Regions from separate parts of the Enterobacter cancerogenus genome, predicted to be linked through region 1. Evidence: predicted binding sites of a transcription regulator. Region 1 holds the regulator's gene; each other region holds the start of a gene.

Region 1 (4,315 bases):
CGCGCCCCAGCCAGGAGACGGCGAAGAATTTCTGGATGCCGTTGAGCATGCGCAGCGGTGGGTTCTCCTCGCCTTTTTCGCGGCCCGGACGACGACCAAACATCACGGAGACCGGTACCATCTGCACATCCAGGCCAGGATTGCTGCGGTGCAGGTCGAGATAGTCATGGAACAGCTTGATGGACTCTTCTTTCGGCGTGTAATAGGTGAACACGCGCGGCCCGCCGTGGATAAACACATAGCGTGGCAGCAATGTGCCATCAACTTCCAGCGGTTCTAGCGGGTCGGGAAGGTCATGCGCCAGACACTGGGCGCGAAGCGTCAGTAGGTCAGCCTTCGAGTTATAAGGCAAAACGTACATAATAGGGCGCGACGTATCGAGCCCTAATTCCAGCGCGGGTTCTGCTGGGATAGACTTACTTTTTACCAGGACGCTTAATGGTAAATTAAGTAACTTGTAGTAAATTCGTGGCCAGCCGGACATAAACGATGTAAAGCCTCTGGTTAATAATGCAATTGCGGCGCAAGGATAACAGAAAGCGCGCAAGATTTCTGTTGTTACCCGTCATACTTCAGGCTGCAGCAAAACGCGCTGCGGCTATATACACTGCATCCTTCAGGCTCGCCTGAGGCAGCATGAATGATTTTGTGTATAGTTACTGACGCTATTTCCACTATAAGGTTCTTTTAATGGCCAATAATACCACTGGGTTAACCCGAATCATCAAAGCTGCAGGCTATTCATGGAAAGGTTTCCGCGCCGCATGGATCAATGAAGCTGCTTTCCGCCAGGAAGCGGTTGCCGCGATTGTCGCGGTTATCATCGCGTGTTTCCTTGATGTTGATGCCATAACCCGCGTACTCCTCATTGGTTCCGTACTTCTGGTGATGATAGTGGAAATTATCAATAGCGCTATTGAGGCAGTGGTAGACCGAATTGGTTCAGAATTTCATGAGCTTTCGGGTCGCGCTAAAGATATGGGATCGGCTGCCGTGCTGCTGGCGATTATCATCGCAGCCATCACCTGGGTCACGCTGCTTTGGTCACATTTCCGATGAGCCTCGAGGAATAATTAAGTCCCTGGTTTTTTGTGCAGTTTTTGGTTCCAAAATCGCCTTTGACTGTATATACTCACAGCATAACTGTATATACACCCAGGGGGCGGAATGAAAGCGTTAACGACCAGGCAGCAAGAGGTGTTTGATCTCATTCGGGATCATATCGGCCAGACGGGTATGCCACCCACGCGTGCAGAAATCGCGCAGCGTCTGGGTTTCCGCTCTCCAAACGCGGCTGAGGAACACCTCAAAGCGCTGGCGCGTAAAGGCGTCATTGAGATTGTTTCTGGCGCATCACGCGGTATTCGTCTGCTTGTTGAAGAAGAGACGGGTATTCCGCTGATTGGCCGTGTTGCGGCGGGTGAACCGCTGCTGGCACAGCAGCATATCGAAAGCCACTATCAGGTGGACCCCGGTATGTTTAAGCCGAGCGCTGATTTCCTGCTGCGCGTTAGCGGGATGTCGATGAAAGACATCGGTATTCTCGATGGCGATCTGCTGGCGGTTCACAAAACGCAGGACGTACGCAACGGTCAGGTTGTGGTTGCGCGTATCGATGATGAAGTGACCGTTAAGCGCCTGAAGAAACAAGGCAATACCGTGCAGCTGCTGCCGGAAAACAACGAATTCACGCCTATTGTGGTAGACCTGCGCGAACACAGCTTCTCCATTGAAGGGCTGGCCGTTGGCGTTATCCGCAACGGCGAATGGCTGTAATCTCTTCCTGACGGGCTGCGGTTTCTCCGTGGCCCGTCTCGTTTTATCGTCCCCGGTATTCTCCCATGTCACTGCTGACTGCTTCTGATAAGGCACTCTGGCGTCTCGCGCTGCCGATGATTTTTTCCAATATTACCGTTCCTCTGCTCGGCCTGGTGGACACGGCGGTTATTGGTCATCTGGATTCCCCCGTCTATCTGGGCGGCGTGGCGATTGGCGCCACGGCAACCAGCTTCCTCTTTATGCTGCTGCTCTTTTTACGTATGAGCACCACAGGTCTAACGGCCCAGGCCTACGGCGCGAAAGATCCGCTGCGGCTGGCGCGTGCGCTGGTTCAACCTTTACTCCTGGCGCTCGGTGCAGGCGCGCTGATCGTTTTGCTGCGCACGCCGCTGATAGACCTGGCGCTGCATATTGTGGGCGGCAGCGAAGCAGTGCTGGAGCAGGCGCGGCGTTTCCTTGAAATCCGCTGGCTGAGTGCGCCCGCTTCGCTGGCAAACCTGGTTCTGCTTGGCTGGCTGCTGGGCGTGCAGTACGCCCGCGCGCCGGTGATCCTGCTGGTGGTCGGTAACCTGCTCAACATTGTGCTCGATCTCTGGCTGGTCATGGGCCTGCACATGAACGTGCGGGGGGCGGCGCTGGCAACCGCAATCGCCGAGTACGGGACATTTTTGATCGGCTTGTGGATGGTCGGGCGCGTTCTGGCGATGCGCGGGATCTCGGTTGCGCTGCTCAAAACCGCCTGGCGGGGCAATATGCGTAAGCTACTGGCGCTCAATCGGGACATCATGCTGCGCTCGCTGCTGTTACAGCTCTGCTTCGGCGCGCTGACGGTCTTCGGGGCGCGCCTTGGGCCAGAAATCGTTGCCGTCAATGCGGTGTTAATGACGCTCCTGACCTTTACCGCCTACGCGCTGGATGGTTTTGCCTATGCGGTTGAAGCCCATTCCGGGCAGGCATACGGTGCGCGTGAAAGCGGCCAGCTTCGCGAAGTATGGCGGGCGGCGTGTCGTCAGTCGGGAATGGTCGCGCTGGCGTTTGCGCTGATCTACGCCTGTTTCGGTGGGCATATCATTGCGCTGCTCACCTCACTCCCGGCGCTGCGTGAACTGGCCAGCCATTACCTCATCTGGCAGGTGATCCTGCCGGTGGTGGGGGTCTGGTGTTATCTGCTGGACGGTATGTTTATTGGTGCGACGCGAGGCGCGGAAATGCGCAACAGCATGGCAGTTGCGGCGGCCGGTTTTGGTCTGACGCTCTTTACGCTGCCGTACCTGGGTAACCATGGTTTGTGGCTGGCGCTTGCGGTATTCCTCTCCCTGCGGGGCCTCTCGCTGGCCTTTATATGGCGTCGTCACTGGCGAAACAACACCTGGTTTCCTGCCCGTCCTGATATATCGTGACGGTTAAAGATTCTGAATATAAATCGGGCTGCCGAATCCCTGACTATAATAATTATCACGTCCAGCAGAAATGCATGTACCGGGCGATACAAATTTACGCTTAACACGAGGACACGATTATGAATAAAGACGAAATCGGCGGCAACTGGAAGCAATTCAAAGGTAAAGCGAAAGAACAGTGGGGTAAACTCACCGATGACGACATGACCGTTATCGAAGGTAAACGTGACCAGCTGGTAGGTAAAATCCAGGAGCGTTACGGTTACGAGAAAGATCAGGCGGAAACCGAAGTCAAAGACTGGGAAACCCGTAACGACTATCGCTGGTAATTGATTACCACCCGTGCGAACACGGAAGTACCCCTGAGGGCGGCCATGAGCCGCCTTTTCTTTTGCCGCTAGCGGGGTTTTTTCTTCACCAGGATGGAGTGGTCATGCTGACATGCGTCCTGATGGCTGCAGGATTCCACTTCCACGCAGGCGGAGCATAACCCGTGTGCTTCAATGACGTTATGGCGCAGCGCGAAGCCCATTTTGGCCGCCAGCGTATGCATGATGTCTTCAACCCCTTCCGCACCTTCTTCTTTCACCGCGCCACAGCGATCGCAGATAAACATTGCGGACGTATGGGTGGGCTGATCGAACAGGTGACACAGCACGTAGCTGTTGGTCGATTCCACCTTATGCACAAAGCCCTGCTCAAGCAGGAAATCCAGCGCGCGATAGACGGTGGGCGGTTTTGCCTGCGGTTCGCTTTCACGCAGCAGGTCAAGCAGATCGTACGCGCTGATGGCACCTTGTTGCAGGCTCATCAGACGCAGTACCTCAAGGCGCTGCGGAGTCAGGCGCACATTGCGTTGCGCGCACAGCTTTTCAGCCTGCACTAACAGCTCTGTTGTGGACTTATCCATGAAGCACCTCGGGTGTAATAGGGCGGAAAACCCTCACTTTATCATGTTCTGTTAAAAACACCGAGTTTCCCCAGGCTGTGCTATACCTGTCGCATTGCAACAGCGGACATTAACCATGAAAAGACCTGACTGCATTCGACACTGGCGCGACGTTGAAGGCCCGGACGACGCAACCTATCCCGACAGCAACGAACTGTTTTCCATCGGCGCACCGCTGGCCCGCAGG
Region 2 (4,315 bases), 530 kb from region 1:
AGCGCTATCGCCGTAATCTGCGTTTTTATGCCGATGAACCACGCTTGCGCGTCGGTGGCCCTACCTGGCACTGGGTGCGGGAAGGTATCCTTGCGGGTGAACAGGTGCTGGCAGGCGTGGCGAATGACGCCACCCCGACATTGTTAATCCAGGCGGAAGAGGAGCGTGTGGTCGATAACCGCATGCATGACCGCTTTTGTGAACTGCGCGCCGCCGCCGGACACCCTTGTGAAGGGGGTAAACCGCTGGTCATAAACGGCGCGTACCATGAGATCCTTTTCGAAAAGGACGACATGCGCTCAGTCGCGCTTAACGCCATCGTTGAATTTTTCAACAGGCATAACTGATTCTTGTTTTTTTACCAGAGGTTGAAATCCCTATGTACCAGGTTGTCGCATCTGATTTAGATGGCACGCTGCTTTCGCCCGACCACACCCTGTCGCCTTACGCGAAAGAGACCTTAAAACTCCTGACCGCCCGTGGCGTGAACTTTGTGTTCGCCACTGGCCGCCACCACGTAGACGTGGGGCAGATCCGCGATAACCTGGAGATCAAAGCCTACATGATTACCTCCAACGGTGCGCGCGTGCACGACACCGATGGCAACCTGATCTTTACCCATAACCTCGACCGCGACATCGCCACCGACCTCTTCGGCGTGGTGAACAACAACCCGAATATCGTCACCAACGTGTACCGTGACGACGAGTGGTTTATGAACCGCCACCGCCCGGACGAGATGCGTTTCTTCAAGGAAGCCGTGTTTAACTACTCCCTGTACGAACCGGGCCTGCTGGATCCGGAAGGGATCAGCAAAGTGTTCTTTACCTGCGAAAACCACGAAGAGCTGCTGCCGCTGGAGCAGGCGATTAATGCGCGCTGGGGCGACCGGGTGAACGTCAGCTTCTCAACGCTGACCTGTCTGGAAGTGATGGCGGGCGGGGTCTCTAAAGGCCATGCGCTGGAAGCGGTAGCCAAACGTCTGGGCTTCGGGCTGAAAGACTGTATCGCCTTTGGCGACGGCATGAACGATGCTGAGATGCTCTCTATGGCGGGCAAAGGCTGCATCATGCAGAACGCGCACCAGCGCCTGAAAGATCTGCATCCTGAGCTGGAAGTCATCGGTACCAACGGCGACAACGCGGTGCCGAAGTACCTGCGCAAACTGTTTCTTGAATAATCTTCATTCGGTTATTTATTGCTCAGTCGTCAACTAAAGAGTTCGCTACAATGCCTGTCCTTCTTTCTGAGAGACAAGCATTGTGGCGCTACTCATTATCACCACCATCCTGTGGGCCTTCTCCTTTAGCCTGATTGGCGAATACCTTGCCGGTTCGGTCGACAGCTACTTCTCGGTGCTGATGCGCGTGGGGCTGGCGGCGCTGGTGTTCCTGCCGTTTCTGCGCACGCGCGGGCAAACGCTGAAAACTCTTCTGCTGTACATGCTGGTGGGCGCGATGCAGCTCGGCATCATGTATCTGTTCAGCTTCCGGGCCTACGTTTACCTGTCCGTCTCGGAATTCCTGCTCTTTACCGTGCTTACGCCGCTGTACATCACGCTGATCTACGATCTGCTCAGCAGGCGTCGTCTGCGCTGGGGATATCTGCTAAGCGCTGCGCTGGCGGTCGTGGGGGCGGCGATTATTCGTTATGACAAAGTAAGCGATCACTTCTGGACCGGGCTGATGTTCGTCCAGCTTGCCAATATCAGCTTTGCCATCGGCATGGTGGGCTACAAGCGCCTGATGGAGACCCGCCCGATGCCGCAGCACAACGCCTTTGCCTGGTTCTATATGGGCGCGGCAATCGTTGCGGTAGCGGCGTGGTTTATGCTCGGCAATCCGCAGAAGCTGCCGACCACGTCGCTACAGTGGGGCGTTCTGGTATGGCTGGGCGTGGTCGCGTCCGGGCTGGGTTACTTCATGTGGAACTACGGCGCGACCCAGGTCGACGCCGGTACGCTGGGGATCATGAACAACGTTCACGTGCCTGCCGGGCTGCTGGTCAACCTGGCGATCTGGCAGGAACAGCCGCACTGGCCGAGCTTCATTATTGGGGGAGCAGTGATCCTGGCTTCGCTGTGGGTGCATCGCCGTTGGGTCGCTCCGCGCTCCGCACAAACGGAAGATGGTCGCACGCGTGGTTCCGCGTTGAGCGAATAAACGCTTCCGTAATCGGCTGACGCTGCTCGCCATCGCGCACGGCGGCGTACAGCCGGCTCCACAGTCCTTCACCCAGGGTTTTGGTCACCACCAGGCCCTGGCGTTCAAAACTCTCCACCACCCAGTGCGGCAGCGCCGCGATGCCCATTCTGGCGGCAACCATCTGAATCAACAGCAGGGTGTTATCCACGCTTTTCAGCTGTGGGCTGATGCCCGCTGGCTGGAGGAAATGACGCCAGATATCCAGTCGGCTGCGCTGAACCGGGTAAATCAGCAGCGTTTCCGTGGCCAGGTCTTCAGGGCTGATGCGCGTTTTGGCGGCCAGCGGATGGTCCGGGGCCAGCACCAGACGCACCTCGAAATCAAACATCGGGGAATAGTGCAGCCCGCTGCGCGGCAGTATGTCCGAGGTCATCACCAGATCCAGCTCGCCCTGCTGGAGCGAAGGCTGAGGATCAAACGTCACGCCGGAGGTAAAGTCCATCTCCACCTGCGGCCACTTCTGGCGGAAGTTCTCAAGCGCGGGGGTCAGCCACTGAATACAGCTGTGGCACTCAATGGCGATGCGCAGCCTGGTCTGCTGCGGCTCGTTGCAGGACTGCAGGGCGCTCGCAATCTGCGGCAGCACCTGATTCGCGAGCTGGAGCAGAATTTCACCCTGCGGCGTAAAGCGCAGCGGCTGGCTCTTACGCACAAACAGACGAAAGCCAAGGCGTTGTTCCAGATCGCTGAACTGGTGAGAAAGTGCGGACTGGGTCTGATGCAGCGTGGCCGCCGCCGCCGCGAGTGAACCGCAGTTCCGCAACGCTTGTAGCGTTTTCAGGTGTTTTATCTCGATCATGAAAGTCCTTCACTTCGCCATGAACAATTTGCGCTTGAGGAATATACAGTACCTGCCAATTATAGATGTGTAAACATCTGGACGTCTAAATAACGAATTTCACAAGGGGCACACCATGACAATCCGTAATCACACTCTCGGTTTCCCTCGCGTTGGTCTGCGTCGCGAGCTGAAAAAAGCGCAGGAAAGCTACTGGGCGGGCAACCTCAGCCGTGAAGAATTGCTGGCAACGGGCCGCGAGCTGCGCGCACGTCACTGGGACCAGCAGAAAGACGCAGGCATTGACCTGCTGCCCGTGGGCGATTTCGCCTGGTACGACCATGTTCTGACCACCAGCCTGCTGCTTGGCAACGTGCCGGCTCGTCATCAGAACAGCGATGGATCGGTAGATATCGACACCCTGTTCCGCATTGGCCGTGGCCGTGCGCCAACGGGTGAGCCAGCGGCAGCGGCGGAAATGACCAAATGGTTCAACACCAACTATCACTATATGGTGCCTGAGTTTGTGAAAGGTCAGCAGTTCAGACTGACCTGGACCCAGCTTCTGGATGAAGTGGACGAAGCGCTGGCGCTGGGGCATCAGGTGAAACCTGTCCTGCTGGGGCCGGTGACGTACCTGTGGCTGGGCAAGGTCAAAGGCGAGCCGTTCGACCGTCTGAGCCTGCTGAACGACATTCTGCCGGTCTACAAACAGGTGCTGATTGAGCTGGGTAAACGCGGTATTCAGTGGGTACAAATCGATGAGCCTGCGCTGGTACTGGAGCTGCCGCAGGCGTGGCTGGATGCCTTCAAGCCGGCATATGCCGCGCTTACCGGGCAGGTGAAGCTGCTCCTGACCACCTATTTTGAAGGTGTCACGCCGAACCTGAATACCATTACCGCGCTGCCGGTGCAGGGCCTGCACGTTGACCTGGTCCACGGCAAAGACGATGTGGTAGCGCTGCACAAACGCCTGCCGGAAGAGTGGCTATTATCCGCAGGCCTGATCAACGGTCGTAACGTCTGGCGCGCCGATCTGACCGAGAAATATGCACAAATTAAAGACATTGTCGGGAAACGTGAGCTGTGGGTCGCATCGTCCTGCTCGCTGCTGCACAGCCCCATCGACCTGAGCGTTGAAACCCGTCTGGATGCGGAAGTGAAAAGCTGGTTTGCCTTTGCCCTGCAGAAATGCCAGGAGCTGGCCCTGCTGCGCGACGCCCTTAACAGCGGCAACACGGCGGCGATTGCCGAATGGAGCGCCCCGATTCAGGCGCGTCGTCACTCGTCCCGCGTTCACAACCCGGCGGTAGAGAAACGCCTGGCGGCCATT
Region 3 (4,315 bases), 1.4 Mb from region 1:
GGCGCGATCCATACTGCTGCGCACGCCCTACCAGCATGACCCGCGTTTTGAACATGCCTTTAGCCATCTTGATGCGGCGCTCGATCGCGTGCAGGCCAGTGGAACGTCGCCGGAGCAGATCAAGGCGCTCGGTTTTCTGCTCAATAACCTGCGGGCGATTGATGCTCAGCTGGCGACCATTGAATCCGAGCAGGCGATGGCCCTGCCGGGTAACGATGCTGAAAACCAGCTGGCGGACGATAGTCTGCACGGATTTAGCGACATGTGGCTGCGCCTGAGCCGCAACTCCACGCCGGAATCCGCGCTGTTTCGCCACGCGGTGAGGATGTCGCTGGTGCTGTGTGTGGGCTATGCCTTCATTCAGATAACCGGCCTGCAACACGGTTACTGGATCCTGCTGACCAGCCTGTTTGTCTGCCAGCCTAACTATAACGCCACGCGACACCGCCTTGCGCTGCGTGTTATCGGTACGCTGGTGGGCGTCGCTATCGGGCTACCGGTGCTCTATTTCGTTCCGTCCGTTGAAGGGCAACTCATTCTTATCGTCATAACGGGGGTGTTGTTCTTTGCGTTTCGAAACGTCCAGTACGCGCATGCCACCATGTTCATTACCCTGCTGGTGCTGCTCTGCTTCAACCTGCTGGGTGAAGGCTTCGAGGTAGCCCTGCCGCGCGTAATAGATACTTTAATCGGCTGCGCTATCGCCTGGGCGGCGGTGAGTTTTATCTGGCCCGACTGGCGTTTTCGCAATCTGCCGCGCGTGACAGACAGGGCGATGAACGCAAACTGTCGTTACCTTGACGCCATTCTTGAGCAATACCACCAGGGGCGTGATAACCGTCTGGCCTACCGTATAGCCCGCCGGGATGCGCACAACAGCGATGCCGAACTGGCTTCCGTGGTCTCGAATATGTCTACGGAACCCCGGGCCACACCCGACATCCGGGAAACCGCCTTTCGCCTGCTGTGCCTGAACCATACGTTTACCAGCTATATTTCCACGCTGGGTGCCCACCGCGAGAAGCTGAAAAACACCGCCATCCTGAACCTGCTGGATGATGCTGTGTGCTACGTCGACGATGCCCTTCACCATCAGCCAGCCGACGAGCCTAAAGTTCAGCAGGCGCTGGATGAACTGTCCCAGCGAATTGCGCATCTCGATCCGGGAACCGACAACAAAGCTCCGCTGGTTTTGCAGCAGATCGGCCTGCTTATTGCTTTGCTGCCGGAAATTTGCCGACTGCAGCAGCAGATTGCTACCTGGCGGAACGACTCTCCTGCACCTCAGGCAGTGTATTAAACCACTCCGTAAGCTCCCGGCGAATGTTCGCCGGGAGTGCCGCCTCATGCATCCCCTCAATGGCCCCTTCAAGGGCAAAAAGCACCTTGATACTGAGGGCCCGGTTTTTCGATCTGATTTTTAGCCAACTGGTCTTTGCGCCAAGCTCCCGCAACGTCTCTTCATTCGTAATGCCGGCTTCGTAGAGCAACACTTCAATCTGGAAAGTCAGGTTAGGCAGATCCTTGAGCCGGTTTCGTTGATAGCGCAGGCTACGCTCTTTTCGTGCCGCATCGAGGGCATAAGTGGAAAGCTGAAGCAGTTTTTGCCGATCCTGCCACAGCCCTTCATCCACGCGATAGTAATTCAGCAGGACGGGGCGGCCTCGCTTAACAAGCGTTAAGAAGGAAGCAGGATGCTTAACGCAATAGGTCGCGCTCTCCTCGCAGGCACGTAGGTAAAGTTCACCGTCTGACACCATGGCAAACACCGCATCGTCTACCGCCAGGGTGTAGCCGCCGAACAGCGCCCGGTGGTGAATTTCCCCCAGAGGGGAGAGATATTCCTGCGATTTATAAATCCGTTCATATGATATCTTTTTCATGATATTTCCATTAAAAATCAACTATTAACGACAAAATTTATCACTAACGGATCCGTTAGCAGGAACATAGGCAACTTATGGCTCATGAGCAAGATGATTTTTTCGGACACGCCAGGAAAGGACTAAATTTGCGAGTTGCTTTCCGAAAATGAGGTTGATCTTTATGCACACAGGGGTTACTGTATATCCATACAGTAACTACAGGGCTGGAATGAATATGTACACTTCAGGCTATGCAAATCGCTCAACATCTCTCTCAACCACTGCTGGCGATGTCGCGCAAAATTCCACCGGTCGCGTGTCGACAGGTCTTATCAGTGAAGTGGTTTATCGTGAAGACCAGCCCATGTTAACGCAGCTGTTGCTGTTGCCGCTGTTACAACAGCTCGGACAACAATCACGCTGGCAGCTTTGGCTGACGCCACAGCAAAAATTGAGCCGGGAATGGGTTCAGTCTGCGGGCCTGCCGCTGACCAAGGTGATGCAGATCAACCAACTCTCTCCGTGTGATACGGTTGAGTCGATGATCCGCGCGTTACGCACCGGAAATTACAGCGTGGTGATCGGGTGGCTGTCGGAAGAACTGACGGAAGAAGAGCACCATCGTTTGACCGAAGCAGCAGAAGATGGTCATGCAATCGGGTTCATTATGCGTCCCGTACGTGCCGATTCTTATCGCAGAGGACAACATTCAGGGCTAAAAATTCACTCGAATTTGTATCACTGAGTAAATTTAAGAGTTTTCCTGGAATTTTTTTCGACACTCAGTTGTGTAAATAGTTCAAAAAGCAAAACCTGCGGCAAGGCTTGTCTGGAGCGGTTCTCGTTAATTTTACTGTACAAAATTCGTTCGTAAAATGTTAAATATTCGCTATACGGAACTTTTTTTTTCATATGCCTGACAGAGTTCACACTTGTAAGTTTTCATCTACGTTGTAGACTTTACATCGCCAGGGGTGCTCGGCCTAAGCCGAAGATATCGGTAGACTTATATTTGACCACGCCCCCCGGTGAAGGATTTAACCGTGATTTCTCCGTGGAGATCTTCATGGCAAATTTTGGATGATAACGAGGCGCAAAAAATGAAAAAGACAGCTATCGCGATTGCAGTGGCACTGGCTGGCTTCGCTACCGTAGCGCAGGCCGCTCCGAAAGATAATACCTGGTATGCAGGTGGTAAACTGGGCTGGTCTCAGTTCCATGACACCGGCTGGTACAACAGCAGCCTGAACAACGATGGCCCAACTCACGAGAGCCAGCTGGGTGCAGGCGCGTTCGGTGGCTATCAGGTTAACCCGTATGTTGGTTTTGAAATGGGTTACGACTGGTTAGGTCGTATGCCATACAAAGGCGACAACGTAAATGGCGCTTTCAAAGCTCAAGGCGTTCAGCTGACCGCTAAACTGGGTTACCCAGTAACTGACGATCTGGACGTGTACACCCGTCTGGGCGGCATGGTATGGCGTGCAGACTCCAGCAACAGCATCGCTGGCGACGACCATGACACTGGCGTTTCCCCAGTATTCGCTGGTGGCGTTGAGTGGGCTATGACCCGTGACATCGCTACCCGTCTGGAATACCAGTGGGTTAACAACATCGGCGACGGTGCTACCGTTGGCGTTCGTCCAGACAACGGCATGCTGAGCGTTGGTGTTTCTTACCGTTTCGGTCAGCAGGAAGATGCGCCAGTCGTAGCTCCAGCACCGGCTCCAGCGCCAGAAGTACAGACCAAGCACTTCACTCTGAAGTCTGACGTTCTGTTCAACTTCAACAAAGCTACCCTGAAACCAGAAGGTCAGCAGGCACTGGATCAGCTGTACACCCAGCTGAGCAACCTGGATCCTAAAGACGGTTCTGTAGTGGTTCTGGGCTTCACCGACCGTATCGGTTCTGACGCTTACAACCAGGGTCTGTCCGAGAAACGTGCACAGTCTGTAGTTGATTACCTGGTATCTAAAGGTATCCCAGCTAACAAGATCTCCCCACGTGGTATGGGCGAATCTAACCCAGTGACTGGCAACACCTGTGACAACGTGAAACCTCGCGCTGCACTGATCGACTGCCTGGCTCCAGATCGTCGCGTAGAGATCGAAGTTAAAGGCATCAAAGACGTTGTAACTCAGCCAGCGGCATAAGTTATCGTCTTATAAAAAAACCCCGCATTGCGGGGTTTTTTATTGCCTGAAGAAAGCCAGAAACTATTTTTTGCCCAGCAGGGCCTGCAGATCGTTTTTCAGCGTCGACATCTGACTGGCATACTTTTCTTTATGTTCCGCATCTTCAATCAGCTGCACCACCGTTTCCGACAGGGTTTTCCCGCGCCGTTGCGCAAGCCCCGCCAGCCGTTGCCAGACCATAAACTCCAGATCGATTGATTTTTTACGGGTGTGCTGATGCTCGGCATTAAAATGCCGCTTGCGACGCGCCCGAAT
Region 4 (4,315 bases), 2.1 Mb from region 1:
CTTTGCTGGCAGGCGTAATCAGGCCGCGCATCTTAACCACGTCATTCAGGATTTTTTGCAGATGTTTTTCCAGACGCGGACGCTCGACCAGGTTGGGGGAAAACCCCGCCTGATACACGCGGTTGAACGCGGTAACGTAGTTGGCCATCTGGATACGCCAGTGGAGAAAGGCGCGCTGCGGCCAGATACCGGTAAACAGCATAGCCAGAAGTGACCCGAGGATGACATCTCCGCTTCGCCACAGTGCGGTCGTCATGTCACCTGCGGGCGCACCGACAACCACCGAAAGGGTTATACCGATTAGCAGTGCCTGATACGGTTTTTTCCCCAACGCCAGCCAGCCGCAAAGAAACATCGCCGCGGCACACCACAGCAGCATAACGGGGAAGGAGATCAGCTCCAGTTTGAGCGCGATAAGTCCCAGCGCAGAACCAAGAACCGTGCCGCCAATACGTTCAAACGCGCGTGGTACCACGTTCCCCCAGAAGGAGATAGGCCCCATGATAACCACCAGCGTAATCAGCGGCCATGTCCCTTCCGGAACATTCAACAAACGCACCAGCACAAAGGTCAGAATAAACGCCAGCGCGATACGAAGGCCATGCACCACGCGGTAATGTTTGTACAAGCGAATTTCAAAAGGCGTTAAAGATTTGTCGGGACGCACACCCGCTCTCCAGCTAAACGGCAAACCGCGATTGTACTGTGTTTTCAGCCGGGCGAAACGCCCCCGGCTGAAAAAACCCTGCGTTTACTGGGTCAACCCGCCTTGTGCTCTACCGGGACATACATTTCGATGTCCCAGTAGCCATCCGCGTTGCCATCGTTCAGATAACGTTCAAAACAGGGTTTGGGTGCAATTTGATAGTGATTATCCTGCAAAAGAGAATTGAAGAACTGGTACCAGGGCGTCGCGAAATCATGCTCCTCAACGCGGGCGCTTGCCACCGCGTAGTCCCCGGCGGCGATTTCGGTCAGCATCACCCCTTCACTGTTGTCAGGAATGACGAACGCCTCCGGCACCGTAATGGCCGTGTCGCAGCGCAGTTTTTCCGCCGGGACTTCGTCCGGATTGTCATAGTAGACGGCTACCCATTCGAGCGGCTGGATTTGACGCCCCTCCACCCACATGCCTAACTGCTCAAAGCCCTGCTTAACGGTTTTCTCCCACGGTCCCACCAGGTGAAAGCCCGCGATTTTACGTTTCTGCTGCTGCGTGATGCTGTAGTCCATGCCGCCTCCGGTTTCACTGTATATTCATACACTGTAAAGCAAATGGCCTGTTTTCGACAAACGCGGAGTGTTTATTATGCGAGCAGACTCGCAACCCTGCCAGTCTGCCCGAGGGACGTGTGGTGTGGGGTTAAAGCGTGTGGTGCAGGTAATCCCCTAAACGGGAGAAGAATCCGCCTTTATTCACCGGTTCCAGCGTCACTAATGGCCAGTGGGCCACCACTTTGTCACGATCGTACAGCTGGATCTCCCCTACCCGCTGATGGGCCGCGAGCGGAGCCTCCAGCTCTTTTTTGTCCAGGACGTATTTGGCCTTGATGCTAGGCACTTCCGTCTTCGGCAAGGCCAGCCAGAAATCCTGATCCGTTCCCAGCTCAACCTGCTCTTTATCTCCGTACCAGATGCGCTCGGTCCCGACTTTTTTTCCGTTATGCAGGATCTGCACCGTATCGAAATTTTGCTGGCCCCAGTGCAGCAATTTACGCGCCTGATCTTCACGCCCTTTTGGGCTGTCGGCCCCCATAACGACCGCAATAAGACGGCGCTGACCGTCCACCGCCGAGGCGATCAGGTTAAAGCCTGCTCCGGACGTATGCCCTGTTTTCAGGCCGTCGACGTTCATGGTTTTATCCCACAGCAGGCCGTTACGATTCTGCTGGGTAATGCCATTCCAGGTCAGGCTCTTTTCGCTGTACATATGGTAGAACTCAGGCTCGCCGTGAATGATGGCCCGGGAAAGCACGGCAAGGTCGTACGCTGAGCTGTGCTGGCCGGGGGCATCCAGCCCATGCACCGTTTCGAAGTGGGTATCGCGCAGGTTTAGCTTTTGCACGTAGTCGTTCATCATGTTCACGAACTGCGGCTGACCGCCCGCGACGTGATCCGCCAGCGCGACGCAGGCGTCGTTACCGGAATCCACGATCAGCCCGCGGCTTAAGTCACGCACCGTGACGCGATCACCGGGTTTCAGGAACATCAGCGAGGAGCCGTCAAACACCGGGTTACCCTTCGCCCACGCGTCACGGCCCACGGTAACGATGTCATCAGGCGTAATACGATGGCTATCAATGGCGCGATCGACGACATACCCCGTCATCAGCTTGGTCAGGCTCGCCGGGTTGCGCTGCTGGTGTTCATTGCCTGCCGTTAAAATCTGACCCGTGGTGTAATCCATCAATACCCAGGACCCGGCCTGAATGGCGGGAGGCTGCGGCGAAAAATCCAGCGGATCGGCAGCCAGCGCAGATGAAATGCTCGAAGCGAGTAAAGAAACAGCAATAAACAGACGGCGTTTCAACGGTATATCCTCAGGTCATTAAAAATCGTTGACCTTTTTACGGGAGTTCTGATGTCGTTACTTGCCTTAATTGCAAAAAAATGTGACAGAGAGCATATTTTTCCTCAGGCCCGCTCGCAAATTTCATCCCTGACGGCGCTTTTTATTCGGCCTCTCCCCTGCGATCGTTTACCATAGAGACGTCAATTTTTAACAGGATGGTATCACTGGTGTCTGACTCTGACGCGCGCCCTACTTTTTTATTCCACGATTACGAAACCTTCGGCACGCACCCGGCGCTTGACCGCCCGGCGCAGTTCGCCGCCATCCGCACCGATGAGAATTTCAACATCATCGGCGAGCCGGAGGTTTTTTATTGCAAGCCCGCCGATGACTACCTGCCACAGCCTGGCGCGGTGATGGTGACCGGCATTACGCCACAGGAAGCGCGGGACAAAGGGGTTAACGAGGCCGAATTTGCTCGCCGTATCCACGCCCTTTTCACCGTTCCGAATACCTGCGTGGTGGGCTATAACAACATCCGTTTCGATGACGAAGTGACGCGCAATATCTTCTATCGCAACTTCTACGATGCCTACGCCTGGAGCTGGCAGAATCGCAACTCGCGCTGGGATTTACTGGATATCATGCGTGCCTGCCATGCGCTACGCCCCGAGGGGATCACCTGGCCAGAAAATGAAGAAGGGTTAACCAGCTTCAGGCTGGAACACCTGACGCGCGCAAACGGCATTGAACACAGCAATGCCCACGACGCCATGGCCGATGTCTATGCCACGATTGCCATGGCGAAGCTGGTAAAAACGGCGCAGCCGCGTCTGTTTGACTATCTGCTGAGCCATCGCAGCAAGCAGAAACTTATCACCCTGATTGATGTGCCGCAGATGAAACCGCTGGTCCACATTTCCGGCATGTTTGGCGCATGGCGGGGGAATACCAGCTGGGTCGCTCCGCTGGCATGGCATCCCGATAACCGAAATGCGGTCATTATGGTCGATCTGGCGGGCGATATTTCTCCGCTGCTGGAACTCGACAGCGATGCATTGCGCGAACGGCTGTATACTCCGAAAGACGCGTTGGGTGACGTGCCCGCCGTTCCGGTGAAACTGGTGCATATTAATAAATGCCCGGTGCTGGCACAGGCCAATACGCTGCGCCCGGAAGACGCCGACAGGCTGGGCATTAATCGCCAGCACTGCCTGGATAATTTGAAAGTGCTGCGCGATAACCCGCAGGTGCGCGAGAAAGTCGTCGCCATCTTTGCCGAGGCAGAGCCGTTCGTGCCGTCTGAAAACGTGGATGCGCAGCTCTATAACGGCTTCTTCAGCGATGCTGACCGTGCAGCAATGAACATTGTTTTGCAAACCGAGCCGCGTAATCTGCCGGCGCTGGATATTACCTTCGCTGACAAGCGCATCGAGAAACTGATGTTTAACTATCGGGCGCGTAATTACCCTGGCACGCTGGATGAGGCAGAGCAGGAACGCTGGTTGCAGCATCGTCGTAATATCTTCACGCCGGAATTCCTGCAACGCTACGCAGAAGAGCTGGAGATGCTGTACAGCCACTATAACGGGGATGCTGAAAAACAGGCGCAGTTGAAAGCGCTGTATCAGTATGTCCAGGAAATTGTCTGAGGAAATGCAGGCATAAAAAAACCGGAGGCAATGGTCTCCGGTTTTTTTTTATGGGTTACGTATCAGGCAACGTCTTCGTACTGAGGTACGGGATTTCGGAAGCTTTTGGTTACGCAGGCCAGGTAGATTAAACCAATAGCCGCCCAAATCA

Evidence for each region. Region 1 encodes LexA, which represses DNA repair genes until DNA is damaged. Its sites were predicted from a motif close to TNCTGTATGTACATACAGNA; they were not measured.
Region 2: metR (HTH-type transcriptional regulator MetR) is a predicted target of LexA. The motif match lies at 3,035-3,054, and genes of this name have one in related genera.
Region 3: sulA (SOS-induced cell division inhibitor SulA) is a predicted target of LexA. The motif match lies at 2,061-2,080, and genes of this name have one in related genera.
Region 4: sbmC (DNA gyrase inhibitor SbmC) is a predicted target of LexA. The motif match lies at 1,248-1,267, and genes of this name have one in related genera.

What each region holds. Positions count from the first base shown of each region.
Region 1 is NZ_CP077290.1:2,376,873-2,381,187, reverse strand. It holds gene plsB (glycerol-3-phosphate 1-O-acyltransferase PlsB) at 1-484, opposite strand, end outside; gene I6L58_RS11230 (diacylglycerol kinase) at 691-1,059, shown strand; gene lexA (transcriptional repressor LexA) at 1,168-1,776, shown strand; gene dinF (MATE family efflux transporter DinF) at 1,842-3,179, shown strand; partial or broken gene I6L58_RS22920 (hypothetical protein) at 3,176-3,250, shown strand; gene I6L58_RS11215 (CsbD family protein) at 3,299-3,508, shown strand; gene zur (zinc uptake transcriptional repressor Zur) at 3,577-4,089, opposite strand; gene I6L58_RS11205 (cupin domain-containing protein) at 4,205-4,315, shown strand, end outside.
Region 2 is NZ_CP077290.1:2,904,428-2,908,742, forward strand. It holds gene pldB (lysophospholipase L2) at 1-347, shown strand, start outside; gene yigL (sugar/pyridoxal phosphate phosphatase YigL) at 380-1,180, shown strand; gene I6L58_RS13700 (carboxylate/amino acid/amine transporter) at 1,263-2,162, shown strand; gene metR (HTH-type transcriptional regulator MetR) at 2,050-3,003, opposite strand; gene metE (5-methyltetrahydropteroyltriglutamate--homocysteine S-methyltransferase) at 3,119-4,315, shown strand, end outside.
Region 3 is NZ_CP077290.1:937,062-941,376, forward strand. It holds gene yccS (YccS family putative transporter) at 1-1,300, shown strand, start outside; gene I6L58_RS04450 (TfoX/Sxy family DNA transformation protein) at 1,257-1,883, opposite strand; gene sulA (SOS-induced cell division inhibitor SulA) at 2,101-2,610, shown strand; gene ompA (porin OmpA) at 2,966-4,018, shown strand; gene matP (macrodomain Ter protein MatP) at 4,082-4,315, opposite strand, start outside.
Region 4 is NZ_CP077290.1:4,494,298-4,498,612, reverse strand. It holds gene I6L58_RS21210 (FUSC family protein) at 1-667, opposite strand, end outside; gene sbmC (DNA gyrase inhibitor SbmC) at 760-1,233, opposite strand; gene dacD (serine-type D-Ala-D-Ala carboxypeptidase DacD) at 1,364-2,530, opposite strand; gene sbcB (exodeoxyribonuclease I) at 2,728-4,164, shown strand; gene plaP (putrescine/proton symporter PlaP) at 4,227-4,315, opposite strand, start outside.